Regions from separate parts of the Faecalicatena contorta genome, predicted to be linked through region 2. Evidence: a T-box and tRNA genes for the amino acid it is inferred to sense, from the RefSeq annotation. Region 2 holds a T-box; the other holds one or more tRNA genes.

Region 1 (7,442 bases), 1.4 Mb from region 2:
CAAGAGATCGAGATGAAGAAATCCAAGGGCCGCCTTAAGGTACTGAATGAGCTGACCCATGACGGGGCGACCCTGCCGGGAACGGTCGGAATCGGGCATACGAGATGGGCGACCCACGGGGAACCGTCCGATGTCAATGCACACCCGCATTTCAATAAAGAAGAGAGTATCATCGTTGTACACAATGGAATTATAGAGAATTATCTGAAACTGAAAAACAAACTGGTCAATAAAGGGTATGAATTTATATCGGATACGGATACGGAGGTGATCGCCCATCTGCTGGACTATTATTACCAGGGAAATCCGCTGCAGACGATCACGAAGATTATGCACCGCATGGAGGGATCCTATGCGCTGGGAATTATGTTTAAAGACCATCCGGATGAGCTTTATGCGGTACGTAAGGACAGTCCGCTTATTGTCGGTAAATCCGAGGGAGGCTGCATTATAGCATCCGATGTGCCGGCAGTGCTGAGGTATACGCGGGACGTCTATTTTATAGAAAACGAAGAAATTGTCAGAATGACTGCGGGAACTATGGAGTTTTTCAATGTGGATGAGGAACCGATTGAAAAGGAATCCACCCATATTGAATGGGACGTGGATGCCGCCGAAAAAGGCGGATATGAGCACTTTATGCTGAAGGAGATGTATGAGCAGCCGAAAGCGATTACAGATACCTTTTCACCGCGCATCAAAGGCGGTGATATCGTGATCGAAGAGCTGAATATGACGGACGAGGAGATACAAAAGATCGACAAGATCATGATCGTGGCCTGCGGTTCCGCATACCACGCGGGGATGACCAGTAAATATGTATTCGAGGGAATGGCGAGGATTCCCGTGGAAGTGGACCTGGCCTCGGAGTACAGATACCGGGATCCCATCGTTGAGGAGGGGACCCTGGTTGTTATCATCAGCCAGTCGGGGGAGACAGCAGATTCACTGGCGGCCCTGAGGGAGTCTAAGGCAAGAGGGGCCAAGGTTCTAGGAATTGTAAATGTGGTGGGAAGTTCCATTGCCAGGGAGGCAGATAATGTCATGTATACCTGGGCAGGGCCGGAGATCGCGGTAGCTACCACCAAAGCATATTCCTGTCAGCTCATCGCTATGTATCTGCTGGCCATGAAATTTGCAAAAGTACGGGGAAAAATAACCGATGCGGATCTAAAGACGTATATTGAGGACTTGAAACGGATTCCAGATCAGGTAGAACTGCTTCTGAATAATAAAAACAGAATTCAGAAATTTGCCAATAGATATCTGGCGGCCAGAGATGTATTTTTTATCGGAAGGGGAATCGATTATTCGATTTCTATGGAAGGTTCCTTGAAATTGAAGGAAATTTCTTACATACACTCGGAAGCATATGCGGCAGGTGAACTGAAACACGGCACGATCTCCCTGATCGAAGAGGGAACACTTGTAGCCGCGGTTCTGACGCAGGAAAATTTGTATAAAAAGATGATCAGCAATATGGTAGAGGTCCGGACCCGGGGGGCGTTTGTTCTGGCTGTTACAAACGAGGGCAACGACGAGGTAGAGCGCGCAGCTGACTATGTAATCTATATACCGGAAACAAACCGTTATTTTACAAATTCGCTGGCTATCATCCCGCTTCAGCTGTTTGGATATTATATTTCTGTAGGCAGGGGCTGCGATGTGGATAAGCCGAGAAATCTCGCCAAATCGGTAACAGTTGAATAAAATGACGGCTGTTTCAAAATTTGTTAAATAAATAAACACAATTCCATCACAAAGAGCGGCTATTATATCAATATAAAATACAAGAGAAAGAAGGTATTTGTATGGAAAATCAATATAATTATTACAATCCCGAAGGACAGCAGGGGAATGCTCAGTATAATAGCCAGCCGGATCACGACAGTCACAGCAGAAAACCAAAAAAGAAAATGCCCAAGGCTGTCGTAGTAACCGGATGCGCTCTATTATTTGGAGTTGTTTCCAGCGCAACATTTTTAACATCTAATATTGTGGGCAGTAAGGTACTGGGGCTGAATGAGTCATCTAATACAGCGGCGAAGAATACGGCTCCGGTTAATAGCAGCTCTCTTACCAAAACATCCAGTGTCATCACATCAGATGTATCCGGTGTTGTGGAAAGCGTTATGCCTTCCATTGTTTCAATCACCAATATGAGTGTCCAGCAGGTGCAGGATTTCTTCGGAGGCATATCCCAGCAGCAAAGCGAGAGCGCAGGGACGGGTATCATTATCTCCCAGAATGATTCGGAACTTTTGATTGTGACGAACAATCATGTGGTGGAAGGCAGCGAGACACTGACAGTTACGTTCGATGACGGCACAAGCCTCGAGGCAGATATTAAAGGGACAGACCCGTCTCATGACCTGGCAGTTATTGCCGTGCCGTTGGATACGATTTCCAAAGATACAATGGATAAGATCGCAGTAGCTACCCTGGGAGATTCTACTCAGTTGAAAGTGGGGGAACCGGCCATTGCCATCGGAAACGCACTCGGATACGGCCAGTCTGTTACGACAGGTGTAATAAGCGCGACGGATCGTGAGAGTACGACTACAGACACTATGACAGGTGAAACAACAACCAGCGATGTCAGACTGATTCAGACAGATGCAGCGATCAATCCAGGAAACAGCGGCGGCGCGCTTGTGAATGCAAACGGGGAGGTTATCGGAATTAACTCCTCCAAACTTGTAGGAAGCTCTGTCGAAGGTGTCGGCTACGCAATTCCGATCAGCGATGTGTCAGATATTATTACGAATCTCATGAATCAGCAGACAAAATCCAAAGTTGCAGAAGCGGACAGAGGATATCTGGGAATCGAAGGTATTGATGTGACTTCTGAGAATGCGCAGAGATTTAATATGCCGCTTGGTGTTTATGTGACAGATGTTACCAGCGGAGGCGGAGCAAAAGCAGCTGGAATGACGAAGGGGGGAGTCATAACAGCATTGAATGGAACAACGATTGACAGCATGAATACACTGAAAGAACAGTTAAGATATTATGCAAAAGGTGACACTGTGACGCTGACGGTCCAGGTTCCAGGCAGTAACGGGGAATACACTGAAAATACCTATCAGGTAACATTAGGTGCAAAGGCGGAATAGCCTTATAGGAAATCAGATATATACCTGCAGGACATCTTTCATGTATGTCCTGCAGGGACAGAAAGAACACACAGCGGCAGGTACCGCATAAATAAAATACAGGACGCAGCCTTCATGGTAAGGCTGGGTCCTGTATTTTAAATTTATGAGCCGTTCGTTTGAAGGGGTTATATCAACAGATAGAGCTTGCTGATGCAGCTTTATTTACAGCCGCAGTCCTGACGAATATCGAATTCAGGATTGATGGCATAGAAGTTTTTACTGTCCAGATTATCCTGAACGATGCGCAGGCTTTCACCGAACCTCTGATAATGAACAATCTCACGTTCTCTCAGGAAACGTATAGGATCGCAGACTTCTGGGTCTTTCACCAGTCTCAGGATATTGTCATAAGTTGTTCTTGCTTTCTGTTCCGCAGCCATATCTTCATGGAGATCTGTGATCGGATCGCCTTTTGACTGGAACACGGTTGCCGTCCATGGCATCCCGCTCGCCGCTTGCGGCCAGAGCGCAAGGGTATGGTCTACATAATAGGTACCGAAGCCGGATTTCTCAATTTCTTCCGGTGTCAGGTTTCTGGTGAGTTGATGGACAATGGCACAGATCATCTCCATATGAGCCAGTTCTTCCGTGCCGATATCTGTCAGAATACCAGTCACTTCTTTGTAAGGCATTGTGTATCTCTGTGAGAGATAACGCATAGAAGCAGCGAGCTCGCCGTCGGGTCCCCCAAATTGTGTGATAATGATCTGAGCAATTTTCGGGTTGGTCTGTGTAATTTTTACAGGATACTGCAGTCTTTTTTCATAACCCCACATATACTAACATCCTCCTTCCTGCCATGGCCATGGCTCATTGATCCAGTCCCACCTGTCAGCGCAGGAATAGATAGTAGTATCAATTGTAAGAGGACCATAGTATGCGGCATATTCTTTCAGAGCCTCATTTCTCATACGGCTGTACTCGCGAAAGTAAGCGAGTGCATCTTCATCGCAGGGATGGGTATCCAGAAAAAGTTTCACGTCATCCACCGCGAAGCTGACCGCATTGATATGGTCAAGTAAATCTTTTCTGCATGGACGTTCACTCATCGATTACACCCTCCTCTTCCATGAAATGGTTTTGAGAGGTCTTCAAAAATTGTACCTCTCTGTAACCCTTTACAAGGTTCGTATAAATTCCGCCATTTCTGCCAGGGTACGTATGCCATAGCAATTGGGAAATCTTCCAATGCATCATAACGGCATCCACACGGCTGTGACGGACGGCGTTCCGGAGTGCGGCATTCACGCTGTTCTGGTTTGTGGTGTTCCGGAGTGCGGCAACCGCATTGTTCTGGGTTACGGGATTCTGGAGCTCGGCAACCGCATTGTTCCGGTTTTCGTGGTTCTGGAGTGCGGCAACCACATGGTTCCGGTTTGCGTGGCTCTGGAGCACGGCATCCACAAGGTTCTGTTGAGCCGCACTGGCGGCGGTCAGTTCTCGGCATGGGGGCAGGTGCAGGACGGCAGTTATTATTACCGTTCGGCATGCTGCGGCAGTTATTATTGTTCATTTGTCTGCCGTAGCGCATATTGTTTTGACAATTCGCCATTTGCGATATCTCCTTCCATATCATTTACAATATTATAGTATGGAAGAAAATTAAAAAGGTTCCACTTTACAATTTGGCAAAAGTCTTATATAATATAACAAGTGAGGCGGGGTGTGGCTCAGTTTGGTTAGAGCGCACGGCTGGGGGCCGTGAGGTCGCAGGTTCGAATCCTGTCACCCCGATCAGAGTAGCAGTGCATAAGAGCACTGCTTTTCTTATGTTAAACATGTTATTTGGAATTGATCATTTTTGGCGAAAAATCATGCCAATCTCCCATCTTTTAAAAAAAGTTGTTTTTATATGTAAAAAAAGCTATAATATAGGACAAGTTATATAGTATAGTATCCTTTGATACGCGGTAGAACAGGAAGGCATAATAAAAGGAGATAAATTTTTATGTGTGGATTTGCAGGATTTGTAGGAGAAGTTGAAGATAGAGAACAGGTACTGGTCAATATGATGAACACGATCGTACACAGAGGACCGGACAGTGAGGGCAGGTATGTGGATGAGGATGCGGCGCTGGGGTTCAGACGGCTGAGCATCATCGACCTCTCACCGGTGGGAGACCAGCCGTTGTATAATGAGGACCGCAGCATGGTGCTGGTGTTTAACGGAGAGATATATAATTACCAGGATCTGCGGAAAGACCTAGTGGAGGCTGGTCATCTATTTGTATCAAATACGGATTCCGAGACTCTGCTGCACGGCTACGAGGAGTGGGGCGAGAACCTCGTAGACAGGCTGCGCGGGATGTATGCATTTGCAATCTGGGATATAAAGAAGAAAAAACTTTTTGCGGCAAGGGATATTTTTGGCATTAAACCTCTGTATTATGCAAAGATGAATGGCGCCCTGATGTTCGGTTCAGAAATCAAGTCTTTTATGGAGCATCCAAAATTTGATAAGGTCTTTAATGAGGCAGCCCTTGGAAATTACCTTTCTTTCCAGTTTGTCCCTACGAATGAGACTTTCTTCAAGGGGGTATTTTGCCTTCAGCCGGGCCATTATTTCACATATGAAAACGGAAAGATGGAAATAACCAGGTACTTTGAACCTCATTTTACGGGAGACAGCAGGAAGTCCTTTGAGGAGATTGTGGAAGATGTCGAACACGTTATGAAAGAGTCGGTGGAAAAACACAAAATCAGCGATGTTGAGGTCGCTTCCTACCTGTCAAGCGGCGTGGATTCCAGTTACCTGACGTATCTGGGGCAAGTGGACCGTACCTTCACTGTAGGGTTTGACGAGGGTAAATACAGTGAGATTCAGGATGCAAAGGAATTTGCGGCAAGCATCAATATGCAGAACGATGCAAAGGTAATCACGCCCGAGGAATATTGGGACAAATTATCGGATATCCAGTATTATATGGACGAACCGGTGGCGGATCCAGCTGCGATCGCCCTGTATTTTTTGAGCGAAGAGGCTGCCAAGAAGGTAAAAGTTGTACTTTCGGGAGAGGGCTCTGACGAGCTTTTCGGAGGCTATAATATATATTGTGAACCTCTGGAGCATACCGGATTTAATAAGATTCCCATGTGCATCAGAAGAGTGCTTGGTAAGTTTGCGGAGCGTTGTCTGCCAAGAGGAGTGAAGGGGAGAGGATTTCTGATGAGGCACGGCAAGACACTGGAGGAGCGGTATTTTGCAAATGCCACGAATATTTTTACGGAGCGAGAAGCCAGCCGTCTGCTCAAGAAAGGATGTGAGCCCGGAATTCAGAAGGTAACCCGACCACTTTATGAACGGGTAAAGGGAAAAGACCCGGTAACGAAGATGCAGTACGTGGATCTGCATCTGTGGCTTGTGCACGATATCCTGATGAAGGGCGATAAGATGGGAATGGCTAATTCGCTGGAGGTCAGGGTGCCGTTTCTGGACAGGGAGGTGCTGGAACTGGCCGAGACACTGCCGCTGGATTATAAAGTGCGCGCACCAAGGACTAAGGTGGCTCTGAGGGCGGCCGCAGATAAAGTAATACGGAGTAAGACGGCAGAAAAGAAAAAGCTGGGCTTTCCGATTCCGATCAGAGTTTGGCTGAGGGAAGAGAAGTATTATAATATAGTAAAAAAGATGTTTACATCCGAAGCGGCGGAGAAGTTTTTCAATACAGACATGCTGGTGAAAATGCTGGATGAGCATAAGGATGGTAAGAATACAAATGAGAAAACAGACAACAGCCGTAAGATCTGGACGGTCTATATTTTCCTTGTCTGGTATGACAGATTTTTTGAGCATGGCAAACCGGTGCATCCGGCTATGAGCAGCAGATAGGAAAAGAAGGACAGCTGGCCGAAGCCGATGGCGGCCGGCTGTTTTAAGGTGTCTGTTTTCGTAATATGCCACAAGAATACCTGGCAGAAGTAAACAGATGAGATCTTTTGTAAAAATTCAGGAACAGGGGAGATATCATGAGAAGCAGGACAGTGCAGCCGATTCGAAATAACGGGAGGAAGCGTGCAACGCCGCCGGGCAGAGGCGGCAGTGATGGCAGCAGTATAGAAGCCAGGAGAAAGAGGCCGGACGCAACACGGCCCATGCAGAGCGTTCCGCACTCTCCGCCGCCTGCGGAAAAAAAGGCCGGAAAGAAGAAGTGGGTGAAAAAGGGCATCCGGTATTTTGATTACGATCTGCTGCTGGTGATCATTTTTCTGATGTGTTTTGGTCTGGTGATGCTATACAGTACCAGCGCCTACAGTGCACAGTCAGACTTTGAGAACGATATGTAT
Region 2 (7,442 bases):
GGATTAATTCATCGGTACTCACATGTGTCTTTCTATGGAAATCGCACTTCATGTGCTCGTGGCCGCGGGACCTGTCTATAAAAGTCAGCGCTTCATCTTTTGAATGACAATAAGCGCCTGCATAAATCCGCAACCTTTACTTATTGAACTGCTAATGTTCAATAAGATTCGATAATCATAGTTCTGTTTGTGATACGATTTAACTGTTTAGTTACATAATCTGCTAATTAGACAAACCTTTAAAAGCCGCTTTTATTTTGCGTCTTTTGGTCTCTTAGCGCCGTATTTAGAACGAGCCTGTCTTCTCTTAGCAACACCTGCTGTATCAAGTGTACCTCTTACGATATGGTATCTTGTACCTGGCAGGTCCTTAACTCTTCCTCCACGGATCAGAACAACACTATGCTCCTGCAGGTTATGTCCTTCACCCGGGATATAGCTCGTTACTTCGATTCCATTAGAGAGACGAACTCTGGCGATTTTTCTCAGAGCTGAGTTAGGCTTCTTTGGTGTAGCTGTCTTAACAGCTGTACATACACCCCTTTTCTGTGGTGCAGATACATTCGTAGCACGTTTCTGCAGAGAGTTGTATCCTTTCTGAAGTGCCGGTGCTGTTGATTTCTTTTCAGAAGTCTGACGTCCTTTTCTAACTAACTGGTTAAATGTTGGCATTCTTTTTCACCTCCTATGATTCTTTCGTTTCCTTCTCACTTATGTGGAAAGGGGTTGCAGATAATCGTAATTATCTTGATTTACGCGCCAAAAAATAATGCCTTTTTATGCACGCTAAATTAGTTTATTACGTTTTTGCGGGAAAGTCAAGGGATTTTCGATGATTTTTACGGAACTTTTTTGTTTCTTGATGTTCAAAGGGGTCAGACCCCTCCGCAAAAGGGTCAGACCCCTTTGCAGAAGCGACTGACCCCTCCGCGCAGCTTTTAGTATGCTTTCCCCCAGTAGACCATATGCTTCGCCGGTTTTCCGCAGCAGATGCACACGTCTGAGAGATGTTCCTCGTCATCCGGGATACATCTGGAAGATGCACCTCCTGTCTGGGTTTTGATTTCGTCTTCACAAGCCTCGTCACCACACCACATTGCTTTGATGAATCCACGGTTGCCCTGGAATTTTTCGTTCATTTCTTCCATCGTTACCGCGCTGTCTATATGGGCATCCAGAAATGCTTTTGCCCTGTCAAACATATCTTTCTGGATTGTTTCAAGGATATCGCCCAGTTTTGTAGTGATCTCATCCATTGATACGACGATCTTTTCTCTCGTATCGCGCCGTACTACTACAACCTGATTGTTTTCAATATCTTTTGGACCGATCTCTATTCTGGTCGGAATGCCGAGCATCTCCTGCTCACTGAATTTCCATCCGGGACTCTTTTCCGAATCATCGATCTTCGCCTTATAGCCCGCATCCTTCAGGGCGCCAAGCAGTTCGTTCGCCTTCTCGAGAACGCCTTCTTTGTGCTGGGCGATCGGAATCACTCTCGTCTGGACAGGCGCAATTCTCGGCGGCAGCACCAGGCCGCTGTCATCGCCGTGCACCATGATAATGGCGCCGATGATTCTGGTGGACAGGCCCCAGGATGTCTCATATACACTATGCAGCTCGTTGTTCTTATCCGCATATTTGATGTCAAACGCATCCGGAAATGCGTTTCCGAAGAAATGGCTTGTTGCGGACTGCAGTGCCTTTCCATCGTGCATCAGCGCCTCCACTGTGTATGTGTCCTGCGCCCCGGCAAATTTTTCACTTTCTGTTTTCCGCCCGGAAATCAGAGGAATTGCAAGGTCATCCTGAATAAAGTCTCTATATACATCACGCATGGTCAATGTCCGCTGCTCTGCCTCTTCGTATGTTGCATGGATCGTATGTCCTTCCTGCCACAAGAATTCTCTGGAACGCAGGAACGGTCTCGTGGTCTTTTCCCAGCGCAACACGGAACACCACTGATTCCATACTTTCGGCAGGTCCCGGTATGACTGCACTGTTCTGCTCCACAAATCACAGAACATGGTCTCTGATGTAGGCCTGATGCAGAATCTTTCCTGCAGTCTCTCCAGGCCTCCGTGAGTTACCCATGCCACTTCAGGAGCAAATCCTTCAATATGATCCGATTCCTTCTGAAGCAGTGCCTCCGGGATCAGAACAGGAAGATAGACATTCTCTACTCCGGTCTCTTTAAACCTCCTGTCGAGGCCGCTCTGGATATTCTCCCAGATTGCATACCCATTGGGCAGATAATTCAGACATCCCTTTACTCCCGAATAGTCGCACAGCTTTGCCTCACGGACTACATCTGTATACCATTGTGCAAAGTCCTCGTCTCTTGATGTGATTGATTCAACCAGTTTCTTTTCCTTAGCCATAATATGTCTCCTTTTCCATTCTCCAGGGCCCCTGCCCCGTATTTCATGTGTCAGGAAGTCGTGCTGTCCCGGTGTTTTTGTATAGTCAGGTATCCCTGGTATGCTGGTTATACTTAAATATACAAAAACGCCGGGACCTTCTTCCCCTCCAAAAAGGGACCGAAAGTCTCGGCGGTACCACCCTAATTAACTGCATCCCCTGACGCAGCTCACTCAAACACCGTTAACGCCGGTTCTACGCCGTGCTTTCACACAGCAGCTCCCGGGCCGGTTCTATACATTCTCCGCAAAGGCCTCACACCTAACAGCCTCCTCTCTGTATCGTTTCCTGCATATACTATTCCCGTTCATCGCCTGTAGTAACTGTGATTCTACTCGAAAACCCTCTCTTTGTCAAGGGATTCTCCTCCGCTAATCATGATCCTGTCGGACTGTAACGTTATCTTATCCCTGAACCTGCAGCAGCTTCTGTTTCAGCTCGCCCTCCAGACGCATCATCTCCTGCTCTGCCTCGCGGCGTTTCTGTCTGCCCTCCTGCTGGATGTGCATCACTTCGTCGAGCGTAGAAATCAGAGATTCGTTCGTCATCTTCAGCGTTTCAATGTCTACAATTCCACGTTCTGACTCTTTGGCAGTTTCAACTGTTGCCAGCTTCAGTTTCTCGGCGTTCTTACGCAGCAGCTGATTTGTCATGTCTGTCACTTCGCGCTGAGCTGCTGCTGCCTGAGCCGAATGCTCCACACCGAGAGCCAGAACCATCTGACTCTTCCACAATGGTATGGTATTTACTATCGTGGACTGGATCTTTTCTACCATAAGGGTGTCATTCCCCTGCACGAGGCGGATCTGAGGCGCGGTCTGGATTGAAATGGTGCGGGTCAGCTCGAGGTCATGTATTTTCTTTTCAAATCTGTTGCACATGGAGTCCAGGTCTCTGGCGGCCTGTGCATCCTCCGGCAGACCGTCTCTCTGGGCCTTATTCAGCAGTTCCGGAAGTTTCGTGGTACGTACCTCCTGCAGCTTCTTTTTTCCTGCCAGTATATACATGGAAAGTTCTTTAAAGTAGGTCAGATTCACCTCATACATTTTGTCCAGTATCGCAATATCTTTTAACAGCTGTACCTGGTGGTTCTCAAGCACTTTACATATCTGGTTAATGTTTGTCTCCGCCTTAGTATACTTTGACTTCATGGCATTTATTTTATTAGAAGTCTTCTTAAATATCCCCAGGAACCCCTTCTCTTCCTCTTCATCAAAATCCTTCAGCTCTTTCACTACGCCAGACAAAAGGTCTCCGATTTCCCCCAGGTCTTTCGTCTTTACGTTCTCCAGCGCCGTCTCCGAAAAGTCCGCCATCTTCTTCTGCGTGCCTGCCCCATACTGAAGAATAACGGAAGAATTGGTCAGGTCGATCTGGTTTGCAAAGTTATCGACTGCCCGTCTTTCTTCGTCCGTCAATATGTTGTCATCAAATACAACTTCTTCTTTCTCCACGACCTCTACTGCCTGTTTTTGTTCTTGGAAAGGTTCCAGCGTCAGTTCAGGGGTTCCTGCAAATCCTTCAAATTCGTTGTTCATTTTACTTCCTCCATCCGGTAAGTCTGCATCTAATTTTTTCTACTTTTTAAAGTCGTCCTTGGTAAGTCCCTCCTGTGCCAGCATTGTGTTCAGAACCGATATATCAGCCGATACATTCCAGGCCGTATCCTGGAACAAGCTGTCCAGAAGTTTCTCAAACGCTGCATTTAAAGTATCCAGAGTTTTCTCGATCTCACTCTTGGATGAAATAATATTGGCTCCCTGAACCGGCTGTGCATCCAGCTCCTCATAGGCCTCCAGAAGCTTGACTGTTGTCGGCAGATAATACTCCATCATCCGCCGGATATCCGGCACATTCTCCGGATTCTGTTCAACCCGGTCAAAAATCCGGTCCACCAGGGTCTGTATACGGGATATCTTCGCCGAAATCTCTTCCCCCGGAATCGCATCATTACATTTTTCGATCTTTTTGATATACTCATCCCCCGCCTGGATAATCTCTTTTACCTGCGGGTCCATATTCATATCCTCCTCAGCCCGGCGCGCTTTCTCCAGACGTTCCTCCTGTTTCTGCTTTTCTATGCGCTGCATGAGATCTGTATACTGGGCATAGGCCTCATTGCTGACGATCAGGCAGGTTCTCTGGCTGTCCAAATGCCCTTGCCGGAACCAGCCTTTATTTATCATCTTTTCAAGATCTTTTACGATATACTTGGGGGTTTTTTTCAGGCGCTGTGACAACTCCTTGATTTCACAGTATTCTTTTCCGCCCATTTCTCTGATATATCCACGGAATCGCTTCACTTTTCCAAGAAGGTTTGTCCCGACACCAGCGAGAATGGCCCCAGCCGCCAGAAACGCCCCCAGCACGCATGCTGTCACCCGGAAACTGCTGCTGAAATCAAATGCAGTGATTCCCACGACCACAACGAGTATCAGCAATAAAAGCATGGAGATTCCCAGTGTATAACCTGCAGCAGCAAGAATAACCCCTCCGACTTTGGTTCCGGTCGTGCTTACAAACAGTCTGGTATTCTTCTGAACAGACGGGGAATTCTGCACGGTTCGGTACTGTACGCCTGCATTCGCTGCGCGGTCCTGCGTTCTTTGTCCCTGCCATCCCTGTTCCCGACTTTGTCTGGAATCCGGGTTCCATCTGTAACCTGCGTTTTCCTGCCCCGGGCCTCCCTGGTACCTGTATGTATTCCCGTTGGACTGCCGGCGGCTGTTCTGCCAGGATTGATTTTTAAAGTTCTTCGCAGTCTTGTCAACTGCGTCCCCTACAGCATCCCCCATTGTATGAATGCCTTTTTCCAGTCCATCCATGGCATGATTAACGGTATTTGTAATTGTCTGGTTTAATCTGTTAAAATCCTGGGAATCCACAGCATCCTGCACCGTCCTGCGGATATCTTCCCCAAATCGTTCCCAATCCTGGTTCTTCATCTTTTCCACCTACCTTGTCAGAATATATACAAAAAATCCTGCATAAAACAGCAGAAACAATAAGCCTTCCAGCTTAGACAATCCCTTTCTGCTGACAGCGCACACATACACCAGAAAACTTGCCACGATCAGGATCACCGTATCCCAAACCGCGAAAGCGTTCACAGTAATCGGTGTAATAGATGCGGAAGCCCCTAAGATCAACAGAATGTTAAATATATTAGAGCCAACCACATTGCCCAGTGCGAGATCATTTTCCCCCTTTTTAGCTGCCACCATTGAAGTTACCAGCTCGGGCAGGGAAGTCCCCAGTGCCACTATAGAAAGCCCGATAAATGTCTGGCTTAGTCCAAAACTCAGTGCAATCTCCGTTGCGCTGTCCACAACAAAGTTGCCTCCGATAATGATTCCAGCTATCCCAATTACAATATAACCCACACTGCGAAGAGGAGTCAAGACTTCATATTCCTCTACAGGCTCCCCCGACTGTTCCATTTGCCTGCGGGAGTGCATGGCATCGGTCACTGCGACGCATAAAAATCCGATAAACAGAACCAGAAGAAAAATTCCCGCGCCTCTTGTAAGTACGTATTCTCTGTCATTTTCAAGTATGCCGCTGAAATGAAATCCGGTAAGCCCCAGCAATAAAACCAAAGTGATTATTATAGAAAATGGGAACTCTCTTTTCAGTATAGACCACTTCACCTGAATTGGACGCACCATCGCGCTTGCCCCAAGTACGACCAGCAGATTAAATATATTGGAACCTATCACATTACTGACTGCAAGGTCATTTTTCCCCTGGAGGGCAGCCGTTATACTGACGGAGGCCTCCGGCATGCTTGTCCCAAAAGCGACGATCGTCAGGCCGATAATAATGGATGGCACCCGTAATATCTTTGCAATGCTTGAACTTCCGTCCACAAAAAAATCCGCACCTTTTATCAGCAGAAAAAACCCTATTATTAACAGCAGATATGTTATCATACTTGACCTCGCTTTTCTTTTATACGATAATCAGTGTAGTCAGATTTTTCTGAAAAGTCAAGGATATACCAGCAAAGGAGTAAATAAAATGAACCCGGACATCTTATATGAAGACGAGGACATCATCGTTTGTGTCAAACCGGCCGGAATACCAACCCAAAGCAGCCGAATAGGAACCCCCGATATGATCAGTATTCTGAAAAACCATATCCATAAAAACCATCCCGGAAAACAGCCGCCCTACCTCGCCGTCATCCACCGCCTGGATCAGCCGGTGGAAGGTCTTCTCGTATTTGCCAAGACACCTGCTGCCGCCCGGGGCCTGAACAAACAGCTGACCCGGTTTGGATTCGGCAAGCATTACCGTGCGCTCCTCACCGGAATCCCCTCCGCCATGGAGGGAGATCTGGCAGATTACCTTGTAAAAGACGGCAGAAACAATACGGCAAAGGTCTGCACACCTGAAACTCCGGGTGCAAAAAAAGCGCTCCTGCATTATAAAATTATAGAATCCAATCCGGATACTGCCCGCTCACTGGCGGAGATCACCCTGGAAACAGGCCGTCACCACCAGATCAGAGTACAGATGGCACATATGGGAACCCCCATCGCCGGTGATAGGAAGTACGGCCGGGAATCTGGAAAAGTTTCGGAATCCTGCGGGCTTCAGCTGTTTGCCTGCCGTTTGAAGTTTAAACACCCACGCACAGGTAAAATAATGGATTTTCAGACAGACCGGCTCAAATCTATAAATAACGTATCTTTGTGAAGTTTATAACAATCAGATGCAAAGGGGTCAGACCCCTCTTTTGAAAAAAACGGGCTGCTGCAAGCTCGCATGAGCTGCAGCAGCCTTCCATTTACTACATTTACATTTCCCCAAGAACTGTTTCCGGCTCGTCCTCTATTGACTGGGAATACTTCTCCAGGATTGTACTTTGAATACGCTCTCTGGTCCCGGAATTGATTGGGTGCGCGATGTCACGGTATTCACCGTCAAGAGCTTTCTTGCTCGGCATTGCGATAAACAGGCCCTTCTCACCTTCTATCACTTTAATATCATGGACAACAAATTCGTCGTCAATTGTG

The links. The T-box of region 2 lies ahead of proS (proline--tRNA ligase). A T-box ahead of a tRNA ligase gene usually reads a tRNA of that ligase, here a tRNA-Pro.
Region 1: it encodes a tRNA-Pro, which carries the amino acid that the T-box ahead of proS (proline--tRNA ligase) is inferred to sense. The anticodon was not compared.

The regions. Positions count from the first base shown of each region.
Region 1 is NZ_BQNQ01000001.1:1,991,067-1,998,508, forward strand. Features, by position in the region: gene glmS (glutamine--fructose-6-phosphate transaminase (isomerizing)) at 1-1,710, shown strand, start outside; gene MWG26_RS08875 (S1C family serine protease) at 1,812-3,116, shown strand; gene MWG26_RS08880 (manganese catalase family protein) at 3,317-3,934, opposite strand; gene MWG26_RS08885 (spore coat protein CotJB) at 3,938-4,207, opposite strand; gene MWG26_RS22710 (spore coat associated protein CotJA) at 4,204-4,326, opposite strand; gene MWG26_RS08890 (hypothetical protein) at 4,347-4,748, shown strand; tRNA gene MWG26_RS08895 (tRNA-Pro) at 4,818-4,892, shown strand; gene asnB (asparagine synthase (glutamine-hydrolyzing)) at 5,107-6,987, shown strand; gene MWG26_RS08905 (FtsW/RodA/SpoVE family cell cycle protein) at 7,125-7,442, shown strand, end outside.
Region 2 is NZ_BQNQ01000001.1:628,277-635,718, reverse strand. Features, by position in the region: gene rpsL (30S ribosomal protein S12) at 253-672, opposite strand; gene proS (proline--tRNA ligase) at 939-2,381, opposite strand; T-box leader at 2,533-2,741, opposite strand; gene MWG26_RS02820 (toxic anion resistance protein) at 2,826-3,959, opposite strand; gene MWG26_RS02815 (5-bromo-4-chloroindolyl phosphate hydrolysis family protein) at 3,999-5,366, opposite strand; gene MWG26_RS02810 (calcium/sodium antiporter) at 5,376-6,350, opposite strand; gene MWG26_RS02805 (RluA family pseudouridine synthase) at 6,442-7,122, shown strand; gene spoVG (septation regulator SpoVG) at 7,223-7,442, opposite strand, start outside.